2 regions of the Lentzea sp. CC55 genome follow, and region 1 is predicted to be linked to the other one. Evidence: riboswitches for the same ligand, from Rfam matches in the RefSeq annotation. Region 1 holds a riboswitch; the other holds the start of a gene.
The links. Region 1 has a riboswitch for glycine ahead of gcvT (glycine cleavage system aminomethyltransferase GcvT). Riboswitches for the same ligand answer to the same signal wherever they lie in the genome.
Positions count from the first base shown of each region.

Region 1 (5,708 bases):
AAGGGCGTCGCCACAGAGGCGGCGCCCTTCGTCGTACACCGCCGGGGTGCAGAGCACGGGGCACGGGGCACGGGGCACGGGGCACGGGGCACGGGGCACGCAAGCAGCCACGCGAGGCCGCAGGCAAGCAGTCCCGACGGCGAAGGCGAGGCATCCGCGAAGCCGAAGGCGAGCAGCAGCGATGGCGAAGCCGAGCCAGCCAAGAAGCGCCCCGCGGTGGTGGCTCCCCCGTCTAGCGCTCCGATGCCGTGGCCGCGCGCGGGAGGAGGTGTCAAACGGACACGCTTTTCGTCCGTTTGACACCTCCTCCCGGGTGTGGCTGCCTCGTGGGCGCTGGGCGGGGGAGCCACCACCGCAACCGCAAGCACCTGCTCAACAGCAAGCCGCCCGGCGCAACAGGCGTGCCATCAACCCGCGAGCGGCGTTGGACCGGCTCCTTTGGGAGTGCCGGGAGTCTGAGGGCAGAGCCCTCAGGGGGAAGCACGCAAGCCGATGCCGCCACCGGCCACCCAGACCACCCCGGAACGGGCGGCAATCGGAACCGGCACAGGTGCAGCCACCCGCACCCACCTGCGGACAACAAACCCACGCCAACCCCAGAACCGCAAGCGACCGCAAGCGACCGCAGGCGTCCCCCCAAAAGAAGGACCCCCTGAGCCCAAACGCTACTCAGAGGGTCCGACAAGATCAGAAGATCAGAGCGACGAGTACAGCGGGTGCTTGGCCGCCAGGACCTCGACCCGGGCCCGCAGCTCCTCCACTGCCGCTCCGGGCTTCAAGGCCTCGGCGATCACGTCGGCCACCTCGGCGAAGTCCACCTCGCCGAAGCCGCGGGTGGCCAGCGCCGGCGTTCCGATCCGCAGGCCGGACGTCACCATCGGCGGACGCGGGTCGTTCGGGACGGCGTTGCGGTTCACCGTGATGCCGATCCGGTGCAGCACGTCCTCGGCCTGCTTGCCGTCCAGCTCGGACGAGACCAGGTCGACGAGGACCAGGTGGACGTCGGTCCCCCCGGTGAGCACCTTCACGCCGGCGGCCGCGACGTCGGCCTGCGACAGCCGGTCGGCCAGGATCCGGGCGCCCTCGAGCGTGCGGCGCTGCCGGTCGGCGAACTCCGGCGAGGCGGCGTGCTTGAACGCCACGGCCTTGGCCGCGATCACGTGCTCCAGCGGGCCGCCCTGCTGGCCGGGGAACACCGCCGAGTTGATCTTCTTGGCGATGTCGGCGTCGTTCGACAGGATCACGCCGCCGCGGGGGCCGCCGAGGGTCTTGTGCGTGGTCGTCGTGGTCACGTGCGCGTGCGGCACGGGCGACGGGTGCAGGCCCGCGGCCACGAGGCCCGCGAAGTGCGCCATGTCGACCATCAGGTACGCCTCGACCGAGTCCGCGATGCGGCGGAACTCGGCGAAGTCCAGCTGGCGCGGGTAGGCGGACCAGCCGGCCACGATCAGCTTCGGGCGGTGCTCGGTGGCCAGGCGCTCGACCTCGGCCATGTCGACGCGGCCGTCTTCGTCGGAGACGTGGTACGGCACGACGTTGTAGAGCTTGCCGGAGAAGTTGATGCGCATGCCGTGCGTCAGGTGGCCGCCGTGCGCGAGGTCCAGGCCGAGGATCGTGTCGCCGGGCTGCAGGAGCGCGAACATGGCGGCCGCGTTGGCCTGGGCGCCCGAGTGCGGCTGGACGTTCGCGAAGCCGGCGCCGAAGAGCGACTTGATGCGCTCGATGGCGAGGCGCTCGACGACGTCGACGTGCTCGCAGCCGCCGTAGTAGCGGCGGCCGGGGTAGCCCTCGGCGTACTTGTTGGTGAGCACGGAGCCCTGGGCCTGCAGCACGGAGACCGGCGTGAAGTTCTCCGAGGCGATCATCTCGAGGGTGCCCTGCTGGCGCGCCAGCTCGGCCGCTACGGCCTCGGCAACCTCGGGGTCGTACTCCGCGAGGGAGGCGTTGAACTGGTCGGACATCTGGAGGATCTCCCTACTTGGCGCGCTTGTAGAACGGAAGTGCGACGACCTCGACCGGCTGCTTCTTGCCGCGGACGTCCACCAGCAGTGAGGTGCCCGGCTCGGAGCTCGCACGGGTCACGTAGGCCATCGCGACCGAGTAGCCGAGGGTCGGGGACAGGGCGCCCGAGGTGACCTCGCCGACGACCTCGTCGCCGTTCAGCACCGCGTAGCCGTGGCGCGGGGCGCGCCGTTCGGGGGTCTTCAGTCCGACCAGGACCGAGTCCACACCGGACTCCGCCACCTTCGCGAGGGCGTCGCGGCCCACGAAGTCGCCCGGCTTGTCCAGCTTCACGACGCGGCCGAGGTTCGCGTTGTAGGGCGTCAGCGACGTGGTGAGCTCGTTGCCGTACAACGGCATCCCGGCTTCGAGGCGCAGCGTGTCGCGGCAGCCGAGCCCGCACGGCTTGAGCTCGTGCGGCTGGCCCGCCTCCAGCAGCGCGGCCCACACGGCGGGGGCGTCGGCCGGGGTGACGAACAGCTCGAAGCCCTCCTCTCCGGTGTAGCCGGTGCGCGCGAGCAGTGCCGGGACGCCCGCGACGGTCGACGGGTACGAGGCGTAGTACTTCACCGTCGCGAGGTCGGTGTCGGTCAGGCCGGCGAGGATCTCGACGGACTTCGGACCCTGGACCGCGATCAGCGCGTAGTCGGTCGACCTGTCCGCGACGGCGGTGTCGAACCCGGCCGCGCGCTCCACCAGCGCGTCGGCCACAACCGCGGCGTTGGAGGCGTTCGCGACGACCATGAACTCCTCGTCGCCCAGGCGGTACACGATCAGGTCGTCGATCACGCCGCCGTCGGCCTGGGTGATCATCGTGTAGCGCGCCTTGCCGACGGCCAGCGCGGAGATGTGGCCGACGAGCGCGTAGTCGAGCGCCTCGCCCGCCTGCGGTCCGGTCAGGACGATCTCACCCATGTGCGTGAGGTCGAACAGGCCCGCCGAGGTGCGCACCGCGTGGTGCTCGGCGAGCTCGGACGAGTAGCGCAGCGGCATCCGCCAGCCCGCGAAGTCGGTGAACATCGCGCCGAGCTGCTCGTGCTCGGCGTTCAGAGGCGTGAGGCGGGACATCAGAACGCTCCTTGAGGGTGCGCCGAAGAGCCGGACCAGGCCGGCTGAGGCAACAGAAGAATGACACGGTCCATCAGAGACTCCTCGTCCGAGAGAGCCTCCCCCTCTGTCATGAGCCTGAGAGCTTCACCACCGGAGTGGCTTGCACCGTGGGCGAGGCTGCTGACGAGCCTGCTTTCCAGAGTTGCCTTCGTCGCGCGGTACGGGGACCTGAGAGATTCCGGGGAGGAGTTGCTCCTTCGGCGCTCCCCGCTCCGGAAACCGGTAGCGGTGGAGCTCTCCCGCGCGACATCGACGGCCGTGTTCAGTTGGTTGCCCCAGACGCTAGCAGGCCGAACGTCACAGCGGCACGCCCTGCGCCGTCTTCTCGACCACCTTGCGCTCCGCCCAGAACGACAGGAACGGGATCGTGCCGGCGATCAGCACGAGCGCCGTGCCCTTGATCGACCAGCGCAGCTTCAGCGCCAGGTCGACGGAAAGCACCAGGTAGATGGCGTAGAGGAAGCCGTGGACCGGGCCGACGACCTTCATCGCGCCGTCCATGTCCGCGGCGTACTTGAGCACCATCGCCACGACCAGGAGCAGCAGGAAGACACCGACCACGTAAGCCATGACCCTGAACCGGGTCAACGCACCCTTCATCTGCCCGCCTTCGCGCTCAACGACCGTCCCGCGCGTTGAGGTTCGCGAGCATGCGGTTGTAGGCCGCGAGCTCCGCGTCTTCGTCGTCGTCGAAGTGCTCGACGGGCGCGGGTTTGACGGCGTCAACGGTAGTCACCGGCTCGGCGGCGGCCGCAACCGGCTCCGGTGCGGAGAGAGCCTCGTCACGGCGCTGGCGTGCCAGGCGGCGGAAACGCCACACCATGAAGAGGGGGAAGAGGCCGAAGAGCGGCCACTGGAGCACGTACCCGAGGTTCTGGAACGTGCCGCTGGAGGACTCGAAGCGCTGCCACTGCCAGTACGCGAGCCCGCAGCAGACGATCAGCGCCGCCAGACAGGCGAGCGCGATCAGCACACGCTGGGGAGTAAGGAGGCCGCGCACGACCTCCACACTACTGGGGTGAGGCCTCCTGACAGGAGGCCACCCGCGGGGATGGGTACAGGGCTGCCGCCTCCGGCAGCCCGTTCCTCTTATGCCACGCCGTCCCGGCGCTGCCTCTGCAGACGTGCGACGCACCAGGCCGCGGCGGAGCCACGGCGAAGGTGCTGGAGAACCGTCATCGGTCCCAGGCGCCTCCCGAGGTCGGCGGGCGTGAGGCCGGCCGCGCGGTAGTCGAGCGCGCGCTGGTCCAGCGGGCTGATGCCCGCGTCCCACCACTGCTCGGCCTCGGCGACGTCGCCCACCAGCTGCCAGTAGCTCGCCGCGGCGGCGAGCAACGCCTCGGGTGCCTCCGGCGCCCGCTTGCGCATCGCGGCCACGTAGGCCGGATCCGCCGAGTCGACCTTGACCAAGCCACGCGGCCCGCTCCGTGCGGCACCCCGCTGCACGGGGATGCCTGGCGCCGAGGGGGGAGCCTCAGCGAGCCACGCGTTCTTGATCCGGTTCACCTCCTGCATCTCCGCGTCATCAGACCGTTCAGCCGCCCACTGCTTCAAGAGCTCGTGGACCCCGGAGTCCTCGACCATCCATGCCTCCTCGTCGGTCGGGGATCGGCCATTGCAGCGGAAGGTATTCGGTAGGTCTGACAATCGCCAGACCCTGAATCCTCAGAACACCCGTTACCAGTGCGTGATTGGCCGCATTCCACCCGTCCGGCTCAACGCGAACGGCCGAGGATCACGGTGCGTCACTAGGCGATGGGGGTCGCCGTGCCGAAGAGGCTCCTGACGAAGGTGATGATCGACTCCGCGCCCTCCCGCAGCCAGCCGAGAGCCGTCTGGACCGCCGAAGCGGACTCTTCGGGCCGGGTGATCAGGAGGAACAGCACCAGCGCGACGCCCGCCAGCACTAGCACCTTCTTGAGGTTCACAGGTACCTCTCCGTCCATGTCGCTCACCGGTCAGGCGGCGGACCGCCCGTGTCACCCGACATGGTCCACCATTCACCCTTGCGATGAACAACGACCACGCCCAACCACAGCGGCGATCGACCAGGGGCGCACGCCTGCGGGGCGCCCAATGTCACCCGAATGGCGGCTAAAGCGGGGCGTCAGCAGCGCCGATGTCCTGGGCACGAGGTGAACACGGACTCCCTCGCATCCCACAGCTCGGACAGAACCTGGTGCACCGGGCCTCACCCGGATGCCGAACCGTCGGCTTCACGCTCCGTCACGCCTTCGTGGCGCAATTAATGCGCGCCCGGCCATTCATCCAATTACTCCAGACCGCCGCAGTTCCACAATTCGGTCGGCGGCCACACCCATGTCGGCAAGCACTTCCCCGGTGTTCACCCCCGCGGACACCGGAGGGGTCGGAACTGCCGTCGGCGTGCGGTCGAAGCGGGGCGCCGGAGCCGGGTGCAGCGCGCCACCGACGTCCACGAAAGTGGAACGTTCCGCGTTGTACGGGTGACGTGCCGCCTCGTCCGGGGTCAGCACGGGCGCCAGGCAGGCGTCAGTGCCCTCCGCGAGGCCCGCCCACTCGTCGCGCGACCGGGTCTTCACCGCCGCGGCTATGCGTTCCCGCAGCTCAGGCCAGTT
Region 1 is NZ_JAJCXE010000011.1:113,785-119,492, forward strand. Features, by position in the region: gene glyA (serine hydroxymethyltransferase) at 696-1,961, opposite strand; gene gcvT (glycine cleavage system aminomethyltransferase GcvT) at 1,975-3,069, opposite strand; glycine riboswitch at 3,166-3,257, opposite strand; glycine riboswitch at 3,258-3,363, opposite strand; gene L6E10_RS07705 (DUF3817 domain-containing protein) at 3,409-3,711, opposite strand; gene L6E10_RS07710 (hypothetical protein) at 3,728-4,111, opposite strand; gene L6E10_RS07715 (helix-turn-helix transcriptional regulator) at 4,201-4,695, opposite strand; gene L6E10_RS07720 (hypothetical protein) at 4,860-5,057, opposite strand; gene L6E10_RS07725 (CaiB/BaiF CoA-transferase family protein) at 5,376-5,708, opposite strand, start outside.

Region 2 (5,708 bases), on a different contig from region 1:
TCCGTGATGGTCGTGGTGCTGGACAACACCGTGCTCAACGTGGCGATCCCGTCGATCTCCACCGGCCTGGGCGCGAGCACCGCGGACATCCAGTGGATGATCAACGCCTACTCGCTCGCACTGGCGGGCCTGCTGCTCACGACCGGATCGCTGAGCGACAGGTTCGGCCGCAAGCGCGCGCTCCTGGCCGGACTCGTGCTGTTCGGCGCGGGCAGCGCCGTCGCGGCCTACGCGAGCTCGTCCGAGGCGTTGATCGCGGCCCGCGGCTTCATGGGGATCGGCGCCGCCGTGCTGATGCCCGGCACGCTCGCCGTGCTCATGCAGCTGTTCGACGACAAGGAACGCCCGAAGGCCATCGGCATCTGGGCCGCCGTCACGAGCCTCGGCTTCGCGGCGGGCCCGGTGATCGGCGGCGCGCTCATCAAGCACTTCTGGTGGGGCTCGGTGTTCCTGATCAACGTGCCGGTGGCGGTCCTCGCCGTCGCGGCCGTCGCGACGCTCGTGCCGGAGTCGAAGGACCCGACCGTGCGCAGGCCGGACGTGGTCGGCTCGATCCTGTCGATCATCGGCATGGTGTCGGTCGTCTACGCCGTGATCGAGGTGCCGGAGCACGGGTTCGCGTCGGCCGAGTTCGGCGTCCCGATCGCGATCGGTCTGGTGACCATGACCGGCTTCGCGTTGTGGGAACGGCACACCACCGACCCGATGCTCGACCTCGCGTTCTTCTCCCACCGCCGCTTCACCGGCGCGGTGGCGTCGGGCGTGCTGGCGGCGTTCGGCATGGCGGGCTCGCTCTTCCTGCTGACGCAACACCTCCAGGGCGTGCTCGGCTACAGCCCGCTGGAAGCGGGCGTGCGCGTCGCGCCCATGGCGATCGCGCTGCTGATCACCAGCAACACGCTGGGACAGCTCGTGGTGAAGCTCGGCGCGGGCAGGGCGATGCTGCTCGGCATGACGATCGTCGCGAGCGGCGTGGCACTGCTGTCGGTCGGCACCACCTACCCGCCGACGCTCGCCGGCCTGGTCCTCATCGGCGTCGGAGTCGGTGTGTCGCAACCGGTCGCGGTCAACGCGCTGATGGGCTCGATCCCGCCGGAACGGGCCGGCATCGCGTCCGGGCTCTCGGGAACGCTCACGGAGCTGGGGTCCTCGTTCGGCATCGCCGTGCTGGGCGCGCTGCTGTCGGCGAGGTTCGTGGCCTCGCTGCCCGACGGCGTTCCGGGACGGTCCCTGAGCGAGGCGCTGCACAGCGGCGCGGACATCGCGGTCGTGCGCGAGGCGTTCTCGAACGGCATGACCGTGAGCCTTCTGACCGGTGCCGCGGCCGTCTTCCTGGGAGGTGTTGTGGCCAGCGTCTTGCTGCGGCGTGCCTAGGATCGTCGACGTGGACAGCGTGTGGTTCAGCAAGCCCAGGCCCAGCAGCGGGCAGCCCCTCGGCCTGAGCCGCGAGGCGATCGTCCGCAAGGCCCTGGAACTGCTGGACCGGCACGGTCTGCAGAAGCTGTCGATGCGCAAGCTGGCCGCGGAACTCGGCGCGGCGCCGATGTCGCTGTACTGGCACGTGCCGACGAAGGACGCGCTGATCGAGCTGTGCCTCGACGAGGTCTACGGCGAGTTCACCCTCCCCGATCCCGAGACCGACTGGGAGACCGCGGTGCGCGCGATGATGCGCGAGCTGCGTCAGCTCGCGCTCAAGCACCCGTGGTGGATCCGCGGGATCGGGGAGTTCAACACCATCGGCCCGAACGCCGTGGCCTACGCGGACGCCATGTTCGGGCCGATGTTGCGCGCCGGGCTGTCGACCGTCGCGGCGGCCCAGTCGATCGCCACGGTGGGCAGCTTCGTCAACGGGTACGCGATCGCCGAGGTCAACTTCATCGCTCGCGGCGGGATGGACTCGCCACCGCCGGACATGGCCAAGATCGCCGACCTGTACCGGGACAAGCACCCCCGGTACGTCGCGATGCTCGACGAGGGCGAGCTGTGGTCGCTGGAGCGGCAGTTCGAGTTCGGCCTGGACTGCGTGATCGAAGGCGTCAAGGCCCGCGTCGAAGCCCTCAGGTAGGCGAAACCCCCGCAGCGGTTCACGCGTGCGGGGGCCTCATTCATCGGGTTGGCTCTCAGATCACGGACTCCAGCGGCGTGTGCTCGAGGCCGGTCGCCTCGGCCACCGGGCCGTTGGTCAGCTTGCCGGCGTGGGCGTTGAGGCCCAGCGCGAGCGAACGGTCGTCCTTCAGCGCCTTCTCCCAGCCCTTGTCGGCCAGCGCGACGGCGTAGGGCAGCGTCACGTTGGTCAGCGCGTAGGTCGAGGTGCGCGGGACGGCGCCTGGCATGTTCGCGACGCAGTAGAACACCGAGTTGTGGACCTCGTAGGTCGGCTCGGCGTGCGTGGTGGCGCGCGAGTCCTCGAAGCAGCCGCCCTGGTCGATCGCGATGTCGACGAGCACCGAACCCGGCTTCATCTCGGCGACCAGCGCGTTCGAGACGAGCTTCGGAGCGGCGGCACCGGGGACGAGCACGGCGCCGATGACCAGGTCGGCCTCGCGGACGGCCTGCTCGATCGCGAACGAGTTCGAGGCGAGCGTGCGCAGGCGGCCGGCGAACTGGGCGTCGATCTGGCGCAGCCGGTCGACGTTGGTGTCGAGGATCTGCACGTCCGCGCCCATGCCCACGGCGATGGTCGCGGCGTTGAGACCGGCCACACCACCGCCGATCACGACCACGCGGGCCGGGGCGACACCGGGGACGCCACCGGGCAGCACGCCGCGGCCACCGGACGGCTTCATCAGCGAGAACGCGCCGACCTGCGGGGCCAGGCGGCCCGCGACCTCGGACATCGGGGCGAGCAGCGGCAGCGCGCGGTTCGGCAGCTGCACGGTCTCGTAGGCGATGGCCGTGGTGCCGGACGCCAGCAGCGCCTCGGTCAGCGGCTTGTCGGCGGCGAGGTGCAGGTACGTGAAGAGGGTCTGGCCGGCGCGCAGGCGGGGGTACTCCTCGGCGATCGGCTCCTTGACCTTGAGGACCAGGTCGCCCTCGGCCCAGACGTCGTCGGCGGTCGCGAGGACCTTGGCGCCCGCGGCGAGGTACTCCTCGTCGGTGATCGCGGAGCCCAGACCGGCGCCCTGCTCGACGAACACGTCGTGCCCGCGGCTCGTCAGCTCGTGCGCACCGGCAGGGGTGAGAGCGACGCGGTACTCGTGGTTCTTGATCTCGCGGGGAACTGCGATCCGCACGATGACTCCTCCGTTCGGTGGCCGACATCTCACAATGTGGGGCAGCGGGAAGGTCATGTCACTGTGCGAATCGCACTATCGAGCACGTGTGCGGTTGTTCACTTGGGACAGAGCCACCTGGTTTGCGCTCGCGTGTGACTCGACCCGTCCGCGTTGACACCCGGCGGGGCCGCACATAGCGTTCGCCTCCGAGAACTGAAGACCGGCCGCGGCGCGACAGCGCCAGAACCCGAGTGGGAGAGACCCCGACGAACGTCGGTCGGGGCGCCGAAGGGGCAAGCTCCCGCACACTCTCAGGCAGCAAGACCACTCGGGGTAGGCAACTCTGCACGGCGGAGGGGGCGCAAGTGTCCTGTCCCGTCACAGCCAGAGGAGTCGCGCCGTGCAGTTCCCCGAGAACCTGCTCTACACCGCCGAGCACGAGTGGGTCGACTGGACGCCGGGTACCCAGGACCCGCTGACCTGCGGGATCACCGAGTACGCGGCGGACGCCCTGGGCGACATCGTCTTCGTGCAGCTGCCCGAGGTCGGCGCGAAGGTCGTCACCAACGAGGTGTGCGGCGAGCTCGAGTCCACCAAGTCCGTCAGCGACCTGTTCTCGCCCGTCACCGGTGAGGTGATCGAGGTCAACAGCGCCGTCGTCGACGACCCGGCGATCGTGAACAACGACCCGTACGGCGCCGGCTGGCTGTTCAAGGTCCGCGTCGAGTCGGCCGAGAACCTGCTCACGGCGGCCAAGTACGCCGAACTCACCCAGACCGGCTGACATGGGCCTGACTGACCGCTCCACCACCACGAAGGACTGATCAGTGGCGATCAGCGTTTTCGACCTTTTCTCCGTCGGCATCGGACCGTCCAGCTCCCACACCGTCGGCCCGATGCGCGCGGCGGCGATGTTCGTCGAGAAGCTCGGTGCGCGTGCGTCCGAAGTGGACCGCGTGCACGTCGAGCTGTTCGGCTCGCTCGGCGCGACCGGCCACGGCCACGGCAGCCCGAAGGCCGTGTTCCTCGGACTCGAGGGCAACCTCCCCGAGGAGGTGGACCCCACCGCCGCCGCCCACCGCGTCGAGGAGATCGTCGGCGGCGGACGGCTCCGGCTCGGCGGCACGCACGAGATCGAGTTCGTGCACGACCGCGACCTCGTCATGCACCGCCGCAAGTCACTTCCGCTGCACCCCAACGGGATGAGCTTCGAGGCGTTCAGCGGCGGCGAGTCCGTCGAGCACGCCGTCTACTACTCGATCGGCGGCGGGTTCGTCGTCGACGAGAACGCCTCCGGCACCGACCGCATCAAGCCCGACTCGACGCCGCTGCCCCACCCGTTCCTCACCGGCGACCAGCTGCTCGCGCGCTGCCGCGAGACCGGCCTGTCGATCAGCGAGATCATGATGGCCAACGAGCTGTCGTGGCGGACCGAAGAAGAAGTGCGGTCGGGACTGCTGCACATCTGGCACGTCATGCAGGAGTGCGTCGAACGCGGCTGCACCGAGCACGGCATCCTGCCCGGCGGCCTGAAGGTCCGCCGCCGCGCCGCCGAGATGCGCAAACGCCTGGAGGGCGAGCACTTCGTCACCGACCCGCTGCGCGTCATGGACTGGGTCACGCTCTTCGCGCTGGCGGTCAACGAGGAGAACGCGGCGGGCGGCCGCGTCGTCACCGCGCCGACCAACGGCGCGGCCGGCATCGTCCCCGCGGTCCTGCACTACTACACGAGGTTCGTGCCGGGAGCCTCGGACGACGGCGTGGTCCGCTTCCTGCTGACCGCCGGCGCGATCGGCGTGCTGTTCAAGGAGAACGCGTCGATCTCCGGCGCCGAGGTCGGCTGCCAGGGCGAGGTCGGCTCCGCGTGCTCGATGGCGGCCGGAGGCCTCGCGGAGGTGCTCGGGGGCACCCCCGAACAGGTCGAGAACGCGGCCGAGATCGCGATGGAGCACAACCTCGGCCTCACCTGCGACCCGATCGGCGGCCTGGTGCAGATCCCGTGCATCGAACGCAACGCCGTCGCGTCCATCAAGGCCATCACGGCCGTGCGCATGGCTTTGCGCGGCGACGGTTCGCACTTCGTGTCGCTCGACAAGGTCATCAAGACCATGCGGGACACCGGCAAGGACATGTCGGTGAAGTACAAGGAGACCGCGCGCGGCGGACTCGCCGTCAACGTGATCGAGTGCTGACTCAGCGGGCGTCGTAGGTCTGCTGGGCCTGCAGCACCTCGGGCATCCGCGCTTCCAGCAGGTGGATCAGCGACAACAGCCGCTCCGCCGTCTCGCGCCCGAGCGGTGTGAGGCTGTAGTCGACCCGCGGCGGGTTCGTGTGCTGGGCCTCCCGGTGCACGAGCCCGTCGCGCTCCAGCGCCTGCAACGTCTGCGACAGCATCTTCTCGCTGACCCCGTCGACGCGGCGGCGCAGCTCGTTGAAGCGCAGCGGGCCGTCCACGAGCACGCCCAGGGTCAGGCCGCCCCACCTGCCGGTGAC
Region 2 is NZ_JAJCXE010000006.1:98,271-103,978, forward strand. Features, by position in the region: gene L6E10_RS04515 (MFS transporter) at 1-1,374, shown strand, start outside; gene L6E10_RS04520 (TetR/AcrR family transcriptional regulator) at 1,385-2,065, shown strand; gene ald (alanine dehydrogenase) at 2,121-3,233, opposite strand; glycine riboswitch at 3,458-3,552, shown strand; gene gcvH (glycine cleavage system protein GcvH) at 3,616-3,999, shown strand; gene L6E10_RS04535 (L-serine ammonia-lyase) at 4,043-5,407, shown strand; gene L6E10_RS04540 (helix-turn-helix domain-containing protein) at 5,409-5,708, opposite strand, start outside.
Region 2: another riboswitch for glycine. It lies ahead of gcvH (glycine cleavage system protein GcvH); the one in region 1 lies ahead of gcvT (glycine cleavage system aminomethyltransferase GcvT).